Regions from separate parts of the Paenibacillus sp. J31R109 genome, predicted to be linked through region 1. Evidence: riboswitches for the same ligand, from Rfam matches in the RefSeq annotation. Region 1 holds a riboswitch; the other holds the start of a gene.
What was found. Region 1 has a riboswitch for FMN ahead of ribD (bifunctional diaminohydroxyphosphoribosylaminopyrimidine deaminase/5-amino-6-(5-phosphoribosylamino)uracil reductase RibD). Riboswitches for the same ligand answer to the same signal wherever they lie in the genome.

Region 1 (8,724 bases):
ACATGCCACTCCTCCATTCTCTAGCTCTTATACATCGGGTAACCGGTCATACAAATGTCCGGTCCGAATTGCTCGACTCGCAGTCGGTCGAGCGTAATCGCGTCATCCATCTTCGCGTAGCCGTCGAAGTGGATGTTGACAGGTGCTGCCCCGCCACCGCCGATAATTTTCGGCGCAAACATCAGCACCAGCTTATCAATGAGGCGCCGCTCCAGCATGGCGCCATTCAATCGGCCTCCACCCTCGAGGAGGATGGAGCCGATCTCGCGCTCGCCCAGCTGCTGCATGGCGAGCGTCAGATCCACCTGCGGGCCGTCTCCGCAGGTGAGGATCGTGATGCCGCGCGCTTCCAGCGCGGCACGCCGCTCCGCGGACGCCTGTGCGCTTGCGAGCAGGATCGTCGGCTGACGATCCTGCTCGGTGAGCACGCGGGCGCCGAGCGGGACTCGCAGCTGCGAGTCCGCGATGATGCGTACCGGCTGCACAGCCGGTACGTCGCCTCGCGTGCTCAGCTGCGGGTCGTCGGCGATGATCGTCTGGACGCCGACGAGGATACCCTGATGCCGGTGGCGCAGGGTATGAACGAAAGCACGCGACGCTTCGGATGTGATCCACTTGCTGTCGCCGGTCTTGGACGCGATGCGGCCGTCCAGTGTGCTCGCGGTCTTCATCGTCACGAATGGCATACGTGTGACAATGAATTTGTTGAACACTTCGTTCAACTTCGCGGAATCTTCACCAAGCAAGCCTACACTGACTTCCAAACCATGCGCACGCAGTTTGGCTATGCCTGTGCCGGCAACTAATGGATTCGGATCTGTCACCGCGACAACGACACGGGATACGCCAGCCTCGATGAGGCGATCACTGCAGGGCGGTGTTTTACCGTAATGACTGCATGGCTCAAGCGTCACATAAGCTGTGCTTCCTTTCGCTTCTGCACCTGCCATTTGCAACGCCAGCACTTCGGCATGCCCATGACCACGTTGGAGATGTGCGCCCATGCCAACGATCCGGCCCTCTTTAACAAGCACACAGCCTACAACAGGATTAATCCCGGTTTGACCGAGTGCGCTCTCTGCCATCTGTAACGCGAGTCTCATATAGGCTTCGTCGTTCAATAGCTGCATGGATGTTCACCGCCTTCTTACGCCTTTTGAATCTAACGCAAAAAAGCCCCTTCCGCTTTCGGATGGGGGCCAGAGATTGTTTAGATAACACGAATAAACACCAGCTAATACGCCTGTTGCATTTTTCTTCAAATCAAACAATACCGACGAAGTCGTCTCTACAGACAGACCTGCCGAATTTTTGTTAATGTGAAAAAATGAACAAGCATGCTAGCGAATTGGCATTCGCATTTTCCTTCTCCCATCCAGACTATACTGTCGGTCCCGGAGTTACACCAGGTCAACCGTAGCGAAGCTGTTGTCAGATACCGCTAGCTTCACAACGGGTCACGGACTGATCGCAACCATCTTCATGTGTGCGAATCACCGCCGGTGTGGAATTTCACCACGCCCCGAAGGTTTTGCATACTATAAAAGAAATAGTAACTAACCTTAGCTACTTATTTTCTTTATTAAACAAAAATTTATCACTCATGCATGAAAATTGCAAGGTCTTTTTTCATTTTTTCTGATAAAACTTGTCGGAATTCATGGATTTGGAACTCCATATGGTTGATTTCACTATGAATTCACGGCTTTAACAACGCAATATCTGAGCAAATTGTTGCTTCTTCCCAATGCGGATTCGCATAGCCTGCTGGTGCGTTCAGGAACGTTAGCCAGGTTATGTCGAAGCCAGTTTTCTTTTGTGCCGCTAAACAAGCCGTTTGATGGTCAACACCTTTGGACACTGCCGTTAAAAGTTCCTTCCGTAGTAAACCGAAGCGTTTGATCGTACGGTCGAACTCGGCTTCCTTCACGGTATTTATTCCACCTTGTACCCATTCACCTTCAAAAATAAAAGCATAATCTTGATATGACAAAGCTTTCATCTCGGCGGCTTCCGAATAATCACGTATCGCTTGCTCCTGATAACCGTGTGATTCAGCCCACATGCCACTTATCAGACGGTGGTAAGGTGTAGGTGATTGCGCATAGACTCGCCCGATCCGCTTGAGCTTATCTTGAACAATGGCATACGACTCCGTGAATTCCTGCTGCCATGGTCCAGCACCAACAGAATCAATTAGACCACCTGATAGCTGAAGCCTCCTATCTTGAACTACTGCATGGGTTAAACTAGCTATTACTGCTGTTCCCATGTAGGTTTCAAGTTTTCCGGTTGCCCATGAAGACACTGTGTATTCGGAGAAGGTGGTATGTGCCCCGTTATTTGATGACACCCAAACGATTTCAGGCTTGCCATCACTTGTCAGGTCTTCTATGGTCATAACTTTTGCTCGGCCATTATTCACAGATGAAAAACTCAAACTCTGGAGTGTATATTGGTCGTCTTTCAAATGAATAACAACCCCATATGACTTACGCGCTCGGATAACGCCTGTTTGCTCATCTAGGATATCCTCCGCTAGCACGGTAACCCATTCATTCAAAAAACCATCTTGATCCAGGTCTGTCCGAATGACGTCTAACGGCTCTTTCTGGGAATCGTATGACGATCTTCGTATTTGAAGCCATTCCGTCATATCACGGATAGGTTCATGGACTTGGCTAAGCTCAACGGTGAGCTGCTCAATCAGAGATCTTCTCACCGTTCCTGAGGACGTTTCAGGCCTATCTACCTCAGAGATCAATGCTGTATCTTGCGGACTTTGAACAATTAACATCGGGAGATCTGCTCGTGTCCAAGTTAATAAACCTAGTATAACCATCCCTGAACCTGCTCCTACACACCAAAGCCAAATCTTTCTCATACAAATATCACCTTCCATACGTATTCCCTTTTTAAGTTTGACGTATCCATATGGGCGTGTGTTCTAACGTAGTGAAAATCCATCTATTCGCATTAAGCCCGCTCTCATCAATAGATTCCCAAGCTTTGTACTTCTCAAGCAGCCCTTTTACCTCACATAAAAGCAAAAACTGCCCAGACAGAAGTCCGAGCAGTTGTGTTTGCTTGTTATTATACTTCTACTACTTCTACTTTTTCCATTTTGTCTTTGCCTTTGAAAGCATCAACAAGTTCCATACCTTTGGATACTTTACCGAACACAGTGTGTCCGCCATCCAAATGTGGTTGCGGTTGGTAAGCGATGTAGAATTGGCTTCCGCCTGTGTTGCGACCTGCATGTGCCATAGCTAGGGAGCCACGCTCATGTTTGTTCGGGTTGATTTCACAGTTGATTTGGTAACCAGGGCCACCAGTACCTGTTCCAGTTGGGCAACCACCTTGTGCTACGAATCCTGGAATAACGCGGTGAAAGTTAAGTCCGTTGTAGAAACCAGAGTTTGCTAGTTTTTCAAAGTTAGCGACAGTGTTCGGTGCATCTTTCTCAAAAAGATCGATGATAACCTCTCCGCCACCTGCTAGTTGAATTTTTGCTTGTTTTGCCATTGTGTGGTTCACTCCTTTAGGAAATAATATCTTATTCTACTATGAATGACAGCATTACACAAACAGCAGAAGGAACCCTCATTAACGAAGGGCCTCCTGCTCGTAGTATAAAAGGATTAGACCGTCTTGCTTACCTGTTTCATTCTCGACGGAATCACGTCATTGCCAACGATTTGATCAAAAGATTCACGTTTCACGACAAGGTCGCTTTGGCCGTCTTTGACGAAAACAACACCCGGTCTGCGAATGCGGTTATAGTTGCTAGCCATCGAGTAATTGTAAGCCCCCGTACTCGACACCGCTAGAATATCACCTGCCACTACCTTCGGCAGATTCACATCCCAGATTAACATGTCGCCACTTTCACAGCATTTGCCGGCAATTGAAACAACCTCAACTGGCTGCTCAGTCGCACGATTAGCAAGTCCCGCTTCATAAACAGCATCGTAAAGCGCAGGACGCGGATTGTCCGTCATTCCGCCATCCACAGCGACATACTTGCGTACCCCAGGGATATCCTTTGTTGTACCGACCGTGTAAAGCGTTGTACCTGCATCACCAACGATGCTGCGGCCGGGCTCAACCCAAATCTCAGGAAGCGGGTAACCGTTGCTGCCGAAGTTTGTTTTGATCGCATCTGTAATCGCTTTGACGTATACAGCCACTGGAAGTGGTGTATCTTCGCTAACATAACGAATACCAAAGCCACCGCCAAGGTTAATTACTTTAAACGTGACGTCTAATTCTGTACGCACATGAATGGCGAACTCAGCCATCTTCTCAGCAGCAATACGGAATCCTTCTACTTCGAAAATCTGTGAACCAATATGCGAATGAATGCCCAATAGGTCTAAATTGGAAAGCTGTGAAGATTCTTGAACTGCGCGGAATGCGGAGCCGTTCCCCAAATCGAAACCGAATTTGGAATCTGTTTGACCTGTTGAAATATATTCATGCGTATGCGCCTCAACCCCTGGCGTAATCCGCAATAAAATTTTCACCTTTTGGCGTTTCTCCGCCGCAATCGCATTTAACATTTGCAGCTCGATAAAGTTATCAACGACGAAACAGCCAATTTTGGCATCAATCGCCATTTCCATTTCTGAAATCGTTTTGTTATTACCATGGAAATGAATCCGTTCAGCAGGAAACCCAGCTTGAAGAGCTGTATATAGCTCGCCGTCGGATACAACGTCCAGCGACATTCCTTCTTCTTCTACAATGCGGCACATAGCCATGACACAAAATGCTTTACTCGCATAGGCTACTTGAAACTTCAGCCCAGAAGCACTGAAAGCTTCAACGAACTCACGACAGCGCTGACGCACAAGTGACTCATCGAATACATAGAGAGGCGTGCCATATTCGGCAACCAACTTCGTCGTATCGACACCGCCAATTTCGAGATGGCCTTGGTCATTTATTTTACTGGTACCATGTAAATACATAGCTATATTTTCCCCTCTCTACTTGAACCTTCCCTATGCCAAATTCCGCTAAAGAGGTCGCATACATACTAATAAAAGTACCATAGTGCACGCGTATTTGACAATACATGTGCCTAGAACAAACAAAAAAGGGCTGGATCATTCCAGCCCTTCCCGCATCTTATTATTCAGGTTGACGAGTACCATCTATTGGCTTCGTTATGCTTAGTCTTGTTTTGCTAGCGAGTACCGGACGGCGCAGTAAGATTGAGAAAAAGCTCTTGGCATTAAATGGGATAAATGGCCACATATAAGGCGCGTCATACGACTTCTTCGCAGCCAAAAGGATGAGCCATAAGGTGGAACCAATGACAAAGCCGGGAACTCCGAAAATAGACACCGTTATTAATAACGCTAGCCTTACAATTCGATTGGCTAACCCTAATTCATAGCTCGGTGTTGCGAACATCCCAATGGAAGCCAGAGCCAGATAGAGGATGACTTCATTGATAAAGAGCCCTGTCTTTACCGCAATGTCTCCAACTAGGATTGCCGCCACCAAGCCCATCGCGGTTGCAAGCGGTGACGGGGTATGCACGGCGGCCATTCGCATGAGGTCAATCCCTATATCTGCAATTAAGAATTGCAGGAGGAGCGGTAAGGTTCCTTCCTTCTGTGGACCTAGGAATTCTAGGCCCGCTGGTTTTAAGGAGGGCTCCATCACCATCAAATACCAAAGTGGGAGCAAGAAGATGGACATCATAATCCCAGCAAACCGAACCCACCTTAAATAGGTACCAATGAAAGGCGTATTTCGATATTCCTCCGCATGCTGTACATGATGGAAAAAGGTCGTCGGTAAGATCATGACACTGGGTGAAGTATCCACAAACACACAGACATGACCTTCTAATAGATGCGCAGAAACTACGTCGGGCCGCTCTGAATAGCGCACCATCGGATAGGGATTCCAGCCCTTATTAACGATCATTTCTTCTAATTGTTTCTCACCTAATGGCAGTCCATCAATATCGACTTGTTTCATTTTATCTTTAATCGTTTGGACGAGATTCGCATCCGCAATATCATTTATATAACCAATACAGACATCTGTCTTGGTTCGCTTTCCGATTTGCATGATTTCTAATTTAAAACGCTCATCGCGAATACGGCGTCTAACCAAGGTTACGTTTGTTAAAAGGGTTTCTACAAAACCATCGCGCGAACCTCGCACGACTCGCTCTAAATCAGGTTCAGCAATCGACCGGATAGGAAAGGTTTTGGCATCAACTGCGATGGCCGTTGTTACTCCCTCGATAAAGAAGGCGGTCCCACCCATTAACACTTGTCCCACGATCTCAGACATTTTCGTATAATGCTTTACTTGAATATGTGGAATCAGTTTTTCAATGAAAGTTTCCAAGGTATGATGGGCTACTGCCTCACTATCTGCATAAGTCAGACGAGTGATAATGTCCGTCAATACCGTATCTTTGGCGAATCCGTTGCAGTAAAAGATGCCAACGCGTTTTGCGCCAAATACCATCTCTCTCATCACAAGATCAAAACTTCGATTTAATCCGACCCGCTCTTCCAAGACACGCTGCACATCATGAAGATTCTTCGGAATATCTTCTTCAATCTTCAATTGTTTTTCTTCTGGCGTCATATTCGTAATCGGATTATAAGCAGATAGATTCCCTTCGGCATCAACGGCGAGTGGTTCATCATGATGATCCCGCTTCATTTCTTCCTGAGATTCTTCTGTGTTTCCTTCTTCACTAGATGGACCATTTTTAACAATAAATTTCATTTGTGTGCCACCTTCCTCCGCCCGTTAATAAAATATCCATTCAAATAAGGAGCCAACTACTTTACCGAGAATCATAGCCATCAGTAACATGATTCGATAGGAATCCATCCCTACTCGTTTGGCCAATATCGGCAGAACATTGACGATTTCAGTCAGTGCTGCGGCAAGTAAGCCTACAAAACAGCCCGCAAATAAACCAAACAGCGCAGCCCCCATAGGAAATAAATGCATATGTAAGTCACTGAAATCCACCCAAGTAAACCCTAATGAACCAAGAACAACTGCTGCTTCATAAGCGCGGATTTTGTTAAAGGACCGAGTGATTTGTGCCAATCTAGGAATGATATCCAGCACAACTAAGAAGGCAACCATACCACTGCCAACCGTAATCCCTCCAGCTAACCCGATAAAAGCAGCAAGGAAAGCCTCCCCAAGCAGCCTAATCACTTCGATTCACCTTCATCATGGATTTTCGAATACTCTTCTGTTATCACATAATGATTAATGTTTTCTTGATACATAAACATTTCAACTTCGAGTGGACTCGGCTCTTCATTAAATTTCTTCTTAAACAAGTGATTAAAGAAGAGAACCATCCCTACTCCGATACCAATCGAATAGGGGATTTGCAAAATAAGCGGATGTTCCACCTTTTTACCCGTCATCAACTCATAAATACGCTGATGAACGTCAAGCATCGAGACATCTGCATGGAAATTCATAATTGCCAGTCCTGAACCAATAAATAAAAGCAGCCATACGATTCCGATAAGAAGCGGATTTGCTTTCTTATTATCGGTGTATATTTCTAACAGCACATGTGGTTCACCAAAATGTTCAACCTGCAGCTCTGGAAAGCGTTTCTTCACTTTACGAATGATCAAAAGCATATCGATAAGCACCCGATTCCCGTCCTCTTGCTGGGGTTGATGAATGACCAATTCGTTCAGAGCTTGTTCATATTCAGGCTCCACAAATAGCTGTGCAATATGGTGCAGTCTCACGATATGACCTTTACGTACTCGCGCTTTGCGACGAAGTCGAATATACAAATATTTGTTAACTGCCTGGACCATGGTTCACCCCTCTCAGAGCTTAACAATGACAATTCTGGCTGCAGTCGTCCATGTATAGAAATAGTATGCAAAATCATTCCTTCGCGTAATCAATTCGAGATCTGGTAAATTCTCCTTGCATAAAGTCTGTTTTGGCAAGGCATGTTAAATAGGGAATACGATTACTTATTCCATATAAAGAAGGTGATAACATGGCAAAATTCGCGCTAACACTCGTCATCATTGGTGCGCTGAATTGGCTTCTAGTTGGGCTTTTCGAATGGGATTTAGTTTCTGCCTTACTGGGAGGGGATTCACACCGTGAATCTTCAGGGTTAAGTCGTATCGTCTATTCCCTCGTTGGTTTATGCGGGATCTATTGCGTAAGATTTTATACCGTAGACCGTTATTCAGCTCGGTAGATTATCAATCAGGGAACAAGCCGCTCATCACCCACGAGAAGCTCTTGGGGAATTAGCGGCTAACTGTCTAAACAGGTAAAAAACCGTACTCCCTTAGGAGCACGGTTTATTATCCCCTTGTAAGGGAAGTTATTGCGCAATCTGATCTTTAATCGATTGTAAAATCTTTTTCTCCAAACGCGATACCTGTACTTGCGAGATGCCAAGCCTGCTAGCTACCTCAGATTGCGTCTGATCACGGAAATAACGGAGGTAGACAATGAGTCGTTCTCGCTCAGAAAGCGTCCCAATCGCCTCGTTCAAAGCTAACTTCTCAAACCATTTCTCCCCGGATTCATCCGAAATTTGGTCCATGAGTGTAATGGGATCACCATCATTCTCAAATACCGTCTCATGAATCGACGAAAGCGGTTTATTCGCTTCTTGCGCGAATACGACCTCCTCCGGCGTTATCATAAGTTCCTCAGCGACCTCTTTAATGG
Region 2 (8,724 bases), on a different contig from region 1:
GATACGAGATCCCTGCGCCCATCTCAGCAGCAATTCGCATAGGGATATACATAAACTCCCCTGTACCCACACAGAGCGTCTTGCTGCCTGTACGCTTGCGCTTGAGCCGCTCTGCCGTTTGCGTGATGGAACGGTCTAGTTGTTCGGTATTCGCGGGTGTTAGCCCGAATCTACCACTATGCTGCAAATAGGGACGATCACCTGCAAAAGGTGCGTGCGCGAATAGGTCATTCACATAGAACATTTGCAGAGCCCCTGTAGGCCCCTCAGCTAGAGGGCTTGGCGGCTGCAGAGCTAGGCTCTCACTTGAGCCATAGACACTCGTATACCCGCTTATCAAGGAAATAACGTGAATCGTAACTTGCAATTCCTTCTCCAACTGAGCAAATTGTAAGATATCTTCCTCTGTACGCCAATCCAAGAGTGCTAGCACATAATATATTTTCTTCGGATATTTCCCTTGCAGATCGCGAATGATATTGAGCGATGTTTTACCTGTCGTAATTTCATCATCCACTAGAACAAGAATTTCGGGGTGTCCAAGAATCGCAGGGTCGTCGGAGTAACCATAGTGGGCCGTAGCATGGGAATGCTCTTCTTCGAACTGAAGGATGGACGGTGATTCTTCAATCACTTCACGTGTCGTGTGCAAATAATGACTTCCTTGTCCAAACGTCTCATACACCGCATGACCAATTGCCGTTGCTGTTTCTGCAAATCCAATAAACGTGATGGGCTGCTGCAGTTGTAGGCGCTCAGACATGACCGTCTTATAGGCAGCATCCGCTTTCTCTGGGAAGACAAGCCCTTCAACTGCCAGTTGTACCTTCTCTTCAGACTCCTTGCCCTCTAAAGCTTGCTGCAGTAGTAGCGCTAATGTAGTCCCACTTAACAGCGAAGTGTACGGATTCAAAGGAATATGCTTGCCTAATACTTTGCTCACAAACAAAAAAGACCGTTTCTTATTAATTCTCGCTGCCATCGCGAATAACGCATCCAAAGGGATGTTATACGGATTGGAGGTCACAGTGATGTCGAGCTCCAAATCACCTGCTATTTTATACGTACGCTCGGTTAGGCCTAATGTATAGTCCATCAAAGGATTGTTGTTCATGCAGCACCCCGTAAATTTGTGATCGTAAAAGAATACGCTTCGCCCAATTAGAATGGGGTTTAAATTCGTTCATTTTGTTCCCATACGCACTCTTCATGACACCAAGATCTCCATGATTATTGGATAGAATGCTCGTGGCATCCGTGTACTCCTCATGCGTGACCGTATAGAGCGATTGAACGGGCTTAATGTGCGTAGGATGAATAATGGTTTTGCCAATCATGCCATTTTCCTTATCCAACATCACTTCGTTAATGAGCCCTTTCGTAGGGAAATATTCCCACACGGGTCCAGAGATCACGTTAGAAGCTTCCATACGCCCAAAAATATTAAGTATATCCGCAACACAATCCCGAATAGGTACAATATCATAGATCGTCCGATCAGGGCTGCGTCTAAGCCCAAACAAGCTTGAGAAATCCGTGGCACCAATGCGAATATTTAAGACCAAATGCTTATATTTCTTAATGATTTCGTTTATCGAAAGTAAGGTAGAAGTCCGGCTTTCCTTATAAATAATCGCTCCTGATTCTAAAATGGGCAGACCATACAAAGTAGGCGCAGCTTCTGCTTTCTCGTCATTATAATCCTCTAAAATTTGAAAGTAAGCCTCGCCATTGTCAGCTGTGAATTTCGGAAATACAATACCTGTCAGAAGGGCTACATGATCCTCCAACCGTTCCAGTAAATAATTCAACTGATTGACACTTCTAACTCGCAAGAAAATCAATGGCAGATTATCTGCGTTTAGAATGCCTACATCAATCCAATGAGCAATTCGATTCATTTGTCCAATGAGGGATTCCTCTGCTGCATGCACCTCGTTATCCCCTACCGCATCCTCCAGATCAAGAACAACGGAAACAAGGCCTTCGATTTTACCAAATGCAATGTCTTCTGCAAACGTAAGTCGTGTCGCTGGCATATACAGAGCCGCACCAATGGAATGTGCTAGAATGTCTTTGTGCGAATGATTATGGAAGGAATTCGGCGGTAAAAAAAATAAAGCTTGCTCTTCATCCGCAGTTAAATAATTGAAATATCGCATGCCGATTCCTCCCTTATTTGTTGAAAGGACAATCCCTCCTTAGCGGAGGGATTGTCCTTGTTTAAACATATGATGTAGTTATTAAGATCCTTTTACAGATCCAGCCTTCCTCTTGCGAAGTGAGCTTAGAATAATTGTTCCTCCGAACAAAGCAATAATTAAGGAGAAGAACACGAAGTGTGATAGATGGAAACCAAACGCACCAGCAATCATTTTGGCACCGATGAGAATAATAAGAATAAACGCCGTTTTTTCCAATTCCGGTATCTTGTCAATGAGCTTTAAGAAGACTTGTGCCACGCCTCTCATCATAAGTACTCCTAAAATACCACCAACGAACAATACCCATACCTTGTCACTAACACCGAATGCAGCAAGTACACTATCCACGCTAAAAGCAATATCCATGACTTCTACTGCTAATACTGTACGCCAGAAGGAAAGGCCTTTATTCTTAACTTCCCCGCCTTCAGGGTTATCATGTTTCTTCTTAAAGAGATTACTGTAGGCAATCCATAGGAGATAAGCACCACCGGCTACTTTAATCCACATAATCTGGACTAAGAACGTTCCTACACCAATTGCAACAAACCTGAATATGTAGGCACCGAGTAGACCATAGAATAACGCTCGCTTCTGTTGTTCCTTCGGTAAATGCTTAACCATAACCGCAAGAACGAGTGCATTATCTGCTGAAAGAAGTCCCTCTAGAATAATAAGGGTACCAATAATCCCCCAGTTTACGGGATCCGTAAGTGTTGCCGAGAGCACGTCCCAACTGAAAAAATTCATGAAGTTATCTACAAAACTTTGAAAAAAGTCTGACATTAAGGTGGACCCCCTGTTTTATTTGCTATTCAACCTCAAGCGCTTCAAGCCTCATCTATATCATTCTCCAATAACACGATTCGTCTCTTCGGAGCATTGATTTCCAATCCATAACACAACAAAGCTGGTCAAGTGAACACCATTTCTCGAGTCGAATTGATTAAGAAGAGTAGGGAGGGTGATACCCTGAAAGTACCACCCCTTTATTACAACTTCCAACTTAGGAAGTTTGCAAACCGTAATCACGTGCCAAACCTGCTAGCCCATCTTTGTATCCACTGCCGATAGCGCTAAATTTCCACTCACCGCTATGACGGTAAAGTTCACCGATAACTACGCCTGTTTCAACGGAAAAATCTTCGCCAAGATCGAAACGAATTAATTCTGAGCCAGAACCTTCGTTTAGTACACGCACATAAGCATTGGAGACTTGTCCAAAGTTTTGCGCTCTTGCTTCCGCATCATGAATCGTAATGCAGAATGCGATTTTCTCTGTTTCAGCAGGTACTGCGCTAAGATCAACGTAGATAACTTCATCATCGCCATCTCCTGCACCTGTACGATTGTCACCTTTGTGCTCGATGGAACCATTCGCATTTTTGGTGTTGTTGTAGAAAATGAAGTCGGAATCGTTGCTAACTTTACCAGCTGCATTCGCTGCAAAAATGGAAGCATCCAAATCGAAATCCTTACCGCCATCATATTTGTTCGTGTCCCAACCTAAGCCAACGAGAACTTTCGTTAGACCTGGGTTTGTTTTCGTTAAATCAACTTTTTGACCTTTAGATAATGAAATAGACATGTGAAATACCTCTCTTTATATAGGATTTGGCTGTGCCATTATTGATATCTTTTGACCAATTGTCCGATCGTTGTATCTGTACTGCCTTCACCAATTGCACTGAATTTCCATTCGCCGCCGTGTCGGTAAATTTCACCAACAATGAGGGATGATTTGCCTGAATAATCGTCAGTTAAGTTAAACTTAACCAACTCCTGTTGATTTGCACCATTCAATACACGGATATAGGCAGATTGAATGAGACCGAAATCTTGCTTTCTATTCACACAGTCATAAATATTCACGACGAATGCGATTTTGCTCACATCAGCGGGAACTTGTCCTAAATTAATAGAAATCGTCTCATCGTCTCCAGCGCCATCGCCGGTACGGTTGTCACCAGAGTGAACAACGGAACCATCAGGGCTTTGTAGATTAGCAAAATAAATCACATGTTTCTGGTTCGTTATTTTACCCTTTTCATCCAATAAAATCACGGAAGCGTCACAATCGATCTCGACTGCCGATTTCTTTGAGCCGAAGAACCCCTTCTTCTCAACAACTGCAGGATCCCAACCCAATCCAACCACAACTTTAGAAAGACCTGCGTTACCTTTGGTTAAATCAATCTTTTGACCTTTGACTAAACTGATTGTCAACGAGGCCACCTCCCTTCGCTTACCTGTTTTAGTGAACTCCCTTATCTGATACGCATGAAATTCAATCACGTTTCACTTTCCTGGGTAAATTATTTGTGAATTCGACTTTAGTAGTCAAAATCCCCCAGAATTCAAAAACAAAAACAGCCACAGGATAATCCTAGGCTGCGTTTTATCTTATTATAACATCTTACAGCATAGGATATTCAAAAAATTTCCATTCCTACGTTTCTGACTGCTATTTATCCAATGATCAGCTTTTCTTCGGGATAACGAATAAGAGGTTTCTTCTTTCCGTTGGTAAATAAGGTGTAGAACAGAAATAAACCAATCCTTCCGATAAACATGAGCACGATCAATGTGATTTTACTAACACTGCCCAAATCTCCTGTAATTCCCGTGGACAAACCGCACGTACCAAATGCCGAGGCTACCTCAAATAAGATAGCAGACACCCCCCAACGATCCGGCTCTGCCATGAGAAGCACAAACATTCCTCCGAGCAGCAGTGCAATCCCCGTTAAGAAAAACACAAAGCTCTTGAGGGAGTCCTCTTGACTAATCATCCGACCGAACACTTTCGGCTCCTTCTCCCCACGCGCATAAGCAACAAGTGTTAATACGATAACGGCTACTGTCGTTGTCCGAACACCGCCCCCCATACTGGAGGGGCTTGCGCCTATAAACATTAATATGGATACAAGCAATAAGCTTGCCTCCGTTATCGTAGAAATATCAATCGTTGTCAGCCCTGCACTGCGAGAAGTAACAGACATGAATAATGAGCTTAGCATCTTGCCATGCCAACTCATACCTGCCAGCGCATGCGTTCGCTCCGTTAACCAAAATCCGATCGCTCCGAACACTAACAACACTGAGGTTGTTAGGATAGTAAGCTTCGTAAACAAGGAGAACCGGAAATTTTTATGGCCACCCCACAAATACTCTCGCAACTCAGCAAGTACTGGAAACCCAATTCCGCCTAATACTATTAAGAGCATGGTGAGTGCCTGCACGAAATAATCGCCCGAATAATCGAGTAAAGAATTGCCGAACAAATCAAATCCTGCATTCGTAAACGCCGAAATGGTATGAAACATGCCATAATACAAGGCGCTCCATATGGATCCGTGTTCCCCAGCGAAATAAAAATACAAGCCAAAAGCCAGTGTACTAATCGCCTCAAGCATCAGCGTAAAGACCAGCACTAGCTTCATTAACTGAACGAGCCCAGATAAATTGTTGCGATTCTGATCAATCATAATCATCTTGCGCTGCAGCAATCCGATCTCTTGCCCGAGCAATAACCAATAAAAGCTCCCCAGCGTCATGACGCCGATACCACCGAATTGAAAAGCAACGATTAATACGCCAATACCGAAACCGCTTAACGTATCTTTGATCCCTACCGTCGTGAGCCCTGTCACGCTGACAGCACTGGCGGAAGTAAAGAGGGCGTCCACAAAAGAGATTGTGGCGCCCGTTTGCAAGCTAATAGGTAATTTTAAAAGGATAGCAATTAAAAATATGCCAATGACATAGGCGATCACAATCAGTCGCGAGGCAGGCATTTTCTGTAATTTGCTTAGCATGATTGTACCTTCAACAGAGAGTAATAGGACTAGATACTCTTATATTGTCCTTTGAAATGTTTTCCCATCCAGAGGCATACTTCCCATAAATCCGCTACTGGTTGGTTCGTAAATGGCAAGGTATGCAAGTAACCTGGAGGTCCAAACTCTGGCGTATAGGTTATCATAGTTTCGCCGGACTCCTTCTTCGCTTGAACGATGCTATCCCACCAGCTCATGTGCCGCTGCAATTCGTGTGCGTATTCTGGCGCTCTTGGGTCTGGCACTTGCGGTCCTTGTGCATAACCTACACGACCATGAATATGCTGGACACGTGGAAAAGACTTGCGTAGATTCTCCTCTTGATTCTCCAAAGTGGTCTCGGTTACACAACACCAATGGCTGTAATCCGCTGTCAGCTTGAGCCCAGACACGGCATCCAGCAGTCTGCCAGTTTCCCAAGGATTGTACAACGCTCTGCCGCGGTGAGTCTCATGGCCAATCGCAATCCCGCATTTCTGCTCAATGGCAGCTGCTTCACGGAAGTATTCGACTTGCTCTTCGAATGGCATTGCATCCTTCGCGCTATGTGAAGTTATGCTGACGGGACGAAAGGATACCGCACGTGCCACTTGTTCCTCAAATGAAGCAATATGATGAGGTCCTTCTGTAAAGACCATGGCGATATAGTCCATATGATACGCTTCTAAGAGTTTCCGGAACTGATCCTCGTCGACTAGCGTTGGCATAGGTGCCTCAATGCCGTTATAACCAGCAGCAGCAATACGCTCGAACTGGGACTCCAGAGAACCCTCCATGCCCCATAATGCTTTGAATAATTTAATTTCCATCCAGAATAGCCCTCCTCATTAGATCAATGAGTCAAGCTTAAAACATCTGCCATTATTTGACTAGTGTAAATTTTTAACCCGGTTTTGCTGACTCATGAACCATAAGGTCAACCAAATCAGGATGAAACCGAGCAATTGCCCTATCGTCAGCTTTTGGCCAAATACAAGCCAATTCATGCATACACCAACAGCAGGGAATGCAAGTTCAGCTAGCGTAGCAAAGAACGCTTTCGTCGATGATAAACCTTTATAGTAAAGCAGCATGCTGAGCAATCCAGGGAAAAAGGCTTGGAACAGCAGGTTTACTGCGATGATCGTTAGTCCGCTGCTTGAACCGTTCAACTGCCAATGATCGCCGCTTACTAAAAGCACGACCGTTAATAACGGGAGGGCCAGCAAGAACCGCAGTGAAGTGACAATTGGGAAATTCAAATTTTGCTGAAGCAAGTATTTCCCCATCACGGTTGAACCGCCCCATAATACGGCTGCCAGAATGGAAAATAAGCAGCTGATGGTACCTAAATCCTTCAAGCCCATGTCAGGCAAACCGAGACCAAACGTCAACAGGTATGTACCTAACAGCGCCACAACAATGTATCCAAAAAACTTTGAAGGCAATGTTTCTTTTAATAGAACACGAGCTAATATAATTGCGAACAAGGGCTGTAATTTCTGCAAGAGTAAAATGGCATTGGCACTTCCATGAGAGAAAGCCGCAGTGAAGAGAATGGTAGCGATAGCCGATCCTCCCCAAGAGATGAAGAGCAGCGCTCCTATGACGGCCAGAGATAGCTTGCCAGTTAACGTCCTGCGATACTTTATCAGGATAGGTACAGCGTAAATAGCCAATAAGACATGTTCAATGAATACGATTTGCGCTGAGGTCAAGCTTTTTAACAAGAGGATCCGAAAGAGCGGATCCAGTCCCCACAGGGTGGCGCCAAGCGCTACATACCAGATCCCACTCATACCACCTGTACGAGTTGACTGGGCAGTCGCACCCTTACTTCCAAACTTAAATGCATTTTCCAATTCAAAAACCTCCTAGTAAACGGTCTGAATTGAACCTTCTCGAAGAAACAATGCCCCCGTTCATTTCAACGGGGGCATTGACAAACAGACCTGTTAAATTCGTGAAAATTTAACAAGCTGTTCTTCACCTTCTCCCATCCGGACTATACCGTCGGCCTTGGAATTTCACCAAGTCAGTCCCAGCCATTGCTGGCTAGGAGTCGCGGGCTGGAGATACACACGGGTATCCTCACCGCCGGTAGGGAATTGCACCCTGCCCCGAAGGTTCATATTCGATTAAGTGTATACTATCAGGTTACAGTTTGGTTGGCAATACTTTTATGTGCTACTGGATCTGGCCCAGTCGCACGATCCGCATATCTACATTCACATCATAAGAGGCCGTGGGATACATCTCATGCCATACATCGCTCGTTAGATTGGAGTGGTACACCTGACTCCGATAAATTTCTCCAAATCCGACTGGGTCCGAGCCCAGGGCTGTTAATTTCTTTAATAGCGTTTGAATATGTGCCTCAGCTTGTTTATTCATTTGCTTTTGTAGAGCTTCAATAACTTTAGCTTGACCAAGATCAAACTGCTCCGACGTTTCCGTCAGCACGCCCTTCATTTTAATGGCAACTTGAAATTTAAGAGGGTTTAGGCTAATTAGCTTTTTCGTACTATCACTAGCTATATTCTCCACAACGACTCGAACAGTTTTATCTTTGACATTCTTCGCGATATCCCCCAAAAGATTGGTGTCCAGGGACAATTCGATATTCCCCGCCTTATAACGATCCCGTATCGTCTTGAGGAAGAATGCTTCTTTCGGATCGATGGTACCTACCATTTTATCAC

Region 2: it holds a riboswitch for FMN, as region 1 does, so the genes downstream of both, AC58QT_RS23405 (DMT family transporter) here and ribD (bifunctional diaminohydroxyphosphoribosylaminopyrimidine deaminase/5-amino-6-(5-phosphoribosylamino)uracil reductase RibD) in region 1, are expected to answer to the same signal.

What each region holds. Positions count from the first base shown of each region.
Region 1 covers NZ_JCAUAR010000002.1:543,085-551,808, forward strand. Annotated here, with positions in the region: gene ribE (riboflavin synthase) at 1-4, opposite strand, end outside; gene ribD (bifunctional diaminohydroxyphosphoribosylaminopyrimidine deaminase/5-amino-6-(5-phosphoribosylamino)uracil reductase RibD) at 21-1,130, opposite strand; FMN riboswitch at 1,360-1,534, opposite strand; gene AC58QT_RS08155 (hypothetical protein) at 1,700-2,884, opposite strand; gene AC58QT_RS08160 (peptidylprolyl isomerase) at 3,094-3,525, opposite strand; gene lysA (diaminopimelate decarboxylase) at 3,642-4,973, opposite strand; gene AC58QT_RS08170 (spore germination protein) at 5,137-6,765, opposite strand; gene AC58QT_RS08175 (stage V sporulation protein AB) at 6,790-7,203, opposite strand; gene AC58QT_RS08180 (stage V sporulation protein AA) at 7,209-7,841, opposite strand; gene AC58QT_RS08185 (DUF378 domain-containing protein) at 8,033-8,242, shown strand; gene sigF (RNA polymerase sporulation sigma factor SigF) at 8,372-8,724, opposite strand, start outside.
Region 2 covers NZ_JCAUAR010000010.1:179,452-188,175, forward strand. Annotated here, with positions in the region: gene AC58QT_RS23370 (phosphoribosyltransferase family protein) at 1-1,114, opposite strand, end outside; gene AC58QT_RS23375 (HpcH/HpaI aldolase/citrate lyase family protein) at 1,059-2,162, opposite strand; gene AC58QT_RS23380 (TerC family protein) at 2,244-2,990, opposite strand; gene AC58QT_RS23385 (TerD family protein) at 3,211-3,792, opposite strand; gene AC58QT_RS23390 (TerD family protein) at 3,831-4,430, opposite strand; gene AC58QT_RS23395 (TrkH family potassium uptake protein) at 4,673-6,022, opposite strand; gene AC58QT_RS23400 (sugar phosphate isomerase/epimerase family protein) at 6,052-6,852, opposite strand; gene AC58QT_RS23405 (DMT family transporter) at 6,913-7,821, opposite strand; FMN riboswitch at 8,007-8,154, opposite strand; gene AC58QT_RS23410 (Ger(x)C family spore germination protein) at 8,210-8,724, opposite strand, start outside.